Regions from separate parts of the Arthrobacter sp. JSM 101049 genome, predicted to be linked through region 1. Evidence: predicted binding sites of a transcription regulator. Region 1 holds the regulator's gene; the other holds the start of a gene.
The links. The regulator HrcA, encoded in region 1, represses chaperone genes, less so after heat shock. The targets are predictions, from matches to a motif close to TTNGCACTCGNNNNNNNCGAGTGCNAA.

Region 1 (2,478 bases):
TGGCCAGGTGGATGCGCGTGCCGGTGGCAACACCTGCAGGGATCTTCAGCTGCTTGCTCACGCGTTCGCGGACGCGTCCCTGGCCCATGCACTCGTTGCACGGGCTGGGCAGGATGGTGCCGAAGCCGCGGCAGGCGCTGCAGGTCTCGACCGTCATCATCTGGCCCAGGAAGGAACGGACCGGGCGCTGCACCTGGCCCTGGCCGTGGCAGATCGTGCAGGTCTCCGGGGAGGTGCCGGGCTGGCAGCAGCTGCCGTTGCAGACCGTGCAGGTCACGGCGGTTTCGATGTCGAGCGTGTAGACCGTGCCCTGGACGGCGTCCTTGAGTTCGATCGTCGCCGTTACCAGGGCGTCGCGCCCGCGCTGCGTGCGCGAGGCCGGGCCCTGGGCCTGGCCGCCGCCGAAGAACTGCTCGAAGATGTCGCCGAAGCCGCCGAAACCGCCGGCGCCTCCACCGCCGCCGGCGGTGCCGTTCTCGTTGCCGGTCGCGTCATAGACCTGGCGCTTCTGCGGGTCGGAGAGCACCTCGTAGGCGTGGGTGACCGCCTTGAACTGGTCCGCAACGTCCTGGCCCGGGTTCACGTCCGGGTGGAGTTTGCGGGCCAGCTTCCGGTAGGCCTTCTTGATTTCCTCGGCGGAGGCGTCGCGCGCGACGCCGAGGGTTTCGTAATGGCTGCTCACAGTGTGTGCTGTGTCCTTTCCGACATTCTGTACATGCTGGTTCCCCGCGTTCCCGGACCGTCAACCGGCCAGGATGCGCGAGAGGTATCGGGCGACCGCGCGGACGGCCGCCATGCTGGTGGGATAGTCCATGCGGGTGGGGCCCAGGACGCCGACCTTGGCCGAGGAGCCCGGCCCGTAGCCGGTGGCGACCACCGAGGTCTCCGCGAGGCCGCCGTAGAGGTTCTCCCGGCCGATCTGCACGGCGATGCCCCGGGCGTCCTGTTCCATCTCGGAGAACAGCCGCAGCAGGACCACTTGTTCCTCGAGGGCCTCGAGCACCGGGGTGATCGTCAGGGGGAAGTCCCCGGTGGACCGGGCGAGGTTGGCGGTTCCGGCCATGATGATGCGGTCGATCATCGAGTTGTCGCCCAGCGACCCCAGCGCCCTGGCCAGGATCCTCCCGGGCGCCCGCAGGGACTGCGGCAGGTGTTCGCACGCCGCGCCGGCCACCTCGCCGAGGGCCTGCAGGCGTTGCCCGGAGGCCGCGGCCAGGAAGGCCGACTTCAGGCTCGCCAGCGATTCGTCGCTGGTCTCCGGGGGGACCACGACCACCCGCTGGTCGACCTTGCCGGTGTTGGTGATCAGGACCGTCAGCACCTGACCGGCGCCGAGCCCGACCAGTTCGATGTGGCGCACGGTGGCGTCGCTGAACTGCGGGACCTGGAGGACAGCGACCTGGTTGGTCAACTGCGCCAGCAGGCGCACAGTGCGGTCAAGGACCTCGTCGAGGTCGTCGGTCCCCTCGAGCATCTGCTGGATGGCACGGCGTTCGGCGTGCGAGAGCGGGCGAACCGCGTCGATCTGGTCCACGAAGTACCGGTAACCGTGTTCGGTGGGGATCCGCCCGGCCGAGGTATGGGGCGCGGTGATCAGCCCCTCCTCTTCCAGGGCCGCCATGTCGTTGCGGATGGTGGCCGCCGACACGCCGAGTTGGTGTCGCTCGACCAGGGCCTTGGATCCGACGGGCTCGCGGGAGTGGACGTAGTCCTCCACGATGGCCCGCAGGACCTCGAGGCGTCGTGGCACGGACATTCGATCCTCCTGGGTCTCGTGGCGGACGGACGTGGCAGGCGGCATCGCTTAGCACTCGACACGCCTAAGTGCTAAGTCTAATACGATTCCGCTGTTGTTAGCATGGTGGCCGCGCGCCCATGGCGCCGCGGACCGACGCCTCGGCCGCCACCACCACCGAAAGGCCTTGTCAGGAATGGATATCCACCAGTGGGGCGCCCAGGACCTGTCGGCGCCGAAGCGCCGCGAGCTGCGCCGCGTACCGGCCGCATTGGGCCTGCTCCTGGAAGACGTCCAGTCCGGATGGGTCGGTGAAGTGGTCAGGATCGAACGCTCGGGCGGGATGCGCCTGGTGGTCCTGGAGGACCGCCGGGGCAAGACCCGTTCCTTCCCCACCGGCTTCGGGTTCCTGCTCGAAGGCGAGCCCGTGGAGGTCACCGAACCCCAGGCAGCGGCCTCGGCCTCCGCAACCCGCACGGCCTCCGGATCGGTCCGGGTCGAGAAGCTGAAGGCACGCACTGCCCTGGCCAGCCGCATCTGGGTCGAGGGCAAGCACGACGCCGAACTCGTCGAAAAGGTGTGGGGCCACGACCTGCGCGTGGAGGGCATCGTCGTCGAACCCCTGCACGGGGTCGACGACCTCGCCGGCGCCGTGGCGGATTTCTCCCCCGGCCCTGGCCGCAAACTCGGGATCCTGGTCGACCACCTGGTGTCCGGGAGCAAGGAGGAACGCATTGCCGCCG
Region 2 (2,478 bases), on a different contig from region 1:
GTCCGGGGACACGACCTGGGCACCGGTGAGGATCGCGATGTCCTGCATCATGGCCTTGCGGCGGTCGCCGAAGCCCGGGGCCTTGACGGCCACGACGTTCAGCGTGCCGCGCAGCTTGTTCACGACCAGGGTCGAAAGCGCTTCGCCGTCGACGTCCTCGGCGATGATGAACAGCGGCTTGTTCGCCTGCAGGACCTTCTCCAGCAGCGGCAGGAAGTCCTGCACGGAGGAGATCTTGCCGGAGTTGACCAGGATGAGGGCGTCCTCGAGGACGGCTTCCTGGCGCTCGGCGTCGGTGACGAAGTGCGGGGACAGGTAGCCCTTGTCGAACTGCATGCCCTCAGTGATGGTCAGCTCGGTCGAGGTGGTGTTCGATTCCTCGATCGTGATGACGCCTTCGGCGCCGACGGTGCCGAACGCCTTGGCGAGCAGTTCGCCGATCTCGTCGTTCTGGGCGGAGATGGCCGCTACGTTGGCGACGTCCTGGCCCTCGACGGGGCGGGCGTTCTCGGCCAGGCGGGCGGCGACGGCCTCGACGGAGGCCTCGATGCCGCGCTTGATCTCACCGGGGGCTGCGCCGGCCGCAACGTTGCGCAGACCTTCCTTGACCAGAGCCTGGGCGAGCACGGTGGCGGTGGTGGTTCCGTCGCCGGCGACGTCGTTGGTCTTGGTGGCGACCTCCTTGGCGAGCTGGGCGCCGAGGTTCTCGTAGGCGTCGTCGAGCTCGATCTCGCGGGCGATCGTCACGCCGTCGTTGGTGATCGTGGGGGCGCCCCACTTCTTGTCCAGGACCACGTTGCGGCCGCGCGGGCCGAGGGTGACCTTGACGGTGTCGGCCAGCTTGTTGATGCCGGCCTCGAGCGCCTTGCGGGCGTCGTCGTTGAATGAAAGCTGTTTAGCCATGCTGCTACTCCTTGGTAACCGCATGAAGCCCCGACCTTTGCGGCCGGGGCTTCACACTGGGGAACTACTTGACGACGATGGCCAGGACGTCGCGGGCCGAGAGCACCAGGTACTCCTCGCCGCCGACCTTGACCTCGGTGCCGCCGTACTTCGAGTAGATGACGACGTCGCCCTCGGCGACATCGACGGGAACGCGGTTGCCGTTGTCGTCAACGCGACCCGGGCCCACTGCCACGACCTTGCCCTCCTGGGGCTTCTCCTTGGCGGTGTCCGGGATGACCAGGCCGGAAGCCGTGGTCTGCTCGGCCTCGAGCGGCTGAACAACGATGCGATCCTCGAGAGGCTTAATGGAGACCGACATGCGGATCTCTCCTTTGCGTGAGTTACCAATGGTTACGGGGCCGTTGGGGTGTACCAACCGTCGTCGCGGTGCCAGCTGGCAAGTACCTCAGGCTATTAGCACCCGATGGGTTCGAGTGCTAATACAGACTCTATGAGGTGACTGGCACTCGGTCAAGGCGAGTGCCAAGATGCACGACGGCGCGATGTCGCCGCAGGGCTTGGCCGTTATGCCTTCCGGCTCCGCTGGATCCCCCAGGCACCGATGCACATCCCGGCGAGGCAGACCAGCAACACGGCCACGAATCCGCCGACGGGGATGGACAACAACTCTCGTGCCGCCGCGGCCTCGAGACCGGAGCCGAAGTAGTCGCGGCCCGAGCGGATGTAGGAGCCGGTCAGGACGGCTTGGAGGACCCAGGCTGCGATGAGCGACAATCCGGCGACTGCTCCGATGGCCAAGGCTGAATACAGCACGACCCGGAATCCGACGGCCGGACCTCCGGACGGCACGATCGTCCCGTCGTCACGGGCGCCGGCGGCGACGGCCTCTGGAAAATGTTCGAAGAACCCGTCGTGCGTACCGGCCCCTGGCTGGGGGTCGTCGGCGGCGGGTGGTCCGGACGGCCCGGTCCCCGTCGGACGCGCGGCCTCATCGATCGGTGTCATGTGGCCAACGGTACTCCCCGGCCGCTCATGACGCGGGCAGGCGGTACGTCGGCGCAACCGGTCCGCATCCCCGCGTCACGGCTCGGCGGCGCACGGCTACGCTTGAAGGCATGCCTTCCCCTGCGCCCGCCACGGAAAACCTTGCCGCCGTCCTCACCCCCGAGGGGTTCGGCCTGCTTAATTCCCTGGCTGCCGACGCCGCCGCGACCGACCGGGCCGCCCTGGAGCTCAACCTGCGCCTGCGCAAGGAAGGGCATGATGCCGAGTTGGTCACCGCCGTCGTGCACCAGGCCCGGCTCCGCGCCCAGGGAGCCCTCAAGCTCGGCCCGTTCGCCTCGCATATGATCTTCACCCGTGCCGGACTGGAACAAGCCACCCGTCTGAACGTCGCGGCCCTGCACGCCCGCCGGTTCGTGAACGCGGGCCTTTCCACGGTCGCCGACCTGGGCTGCGGGCTGGGCGCGGATGCCATGGCCATGGTCGCACTGGAACTGGACGTCACCGCCGTCGAACTCGACGAGACGACCGCTGCAGCGGCCACAGTGAACCTCATGCCCTGGCCCAACG

Region 2: a site for HrcA is predicted at 1,406-1,432, ahead of groES (co-chaperone GroES). Genes of this name have one in related genera too.

What each region holds. Positions count from the first base shown of each region.
Region 1 is NZ_JBGFFC010000004.1:156,507-158,984, reverse strand. It holds gene dnaJ (molecular chaperone DnaJ) at 1-682, opposite strand, end outside; gene hrcA (heat-inducible transcriptional repressor HrcA) at 743-1,756, opposite strand; gene AB8M85_RS12850 (DUF3097 family protein) at 1,932-2,478, shown strand, end outside.
Region 2 is NZ_JBGFFC010000001.1:277,687-280,164, forward strand. It holds gene groL (chaperonin GroEL) at 1-903, opposite strand, end outside; gene groES (co-chaperone GroES) at 968-1,264, opposite strand; gene AB8M85_RS01195 (hypothetical protein) at 1,471-1,911, opposite strand; gene AB8M85_RS01200 (SAM-dependent methyltransferase) at 2,022-2,478, shown strand, end outside.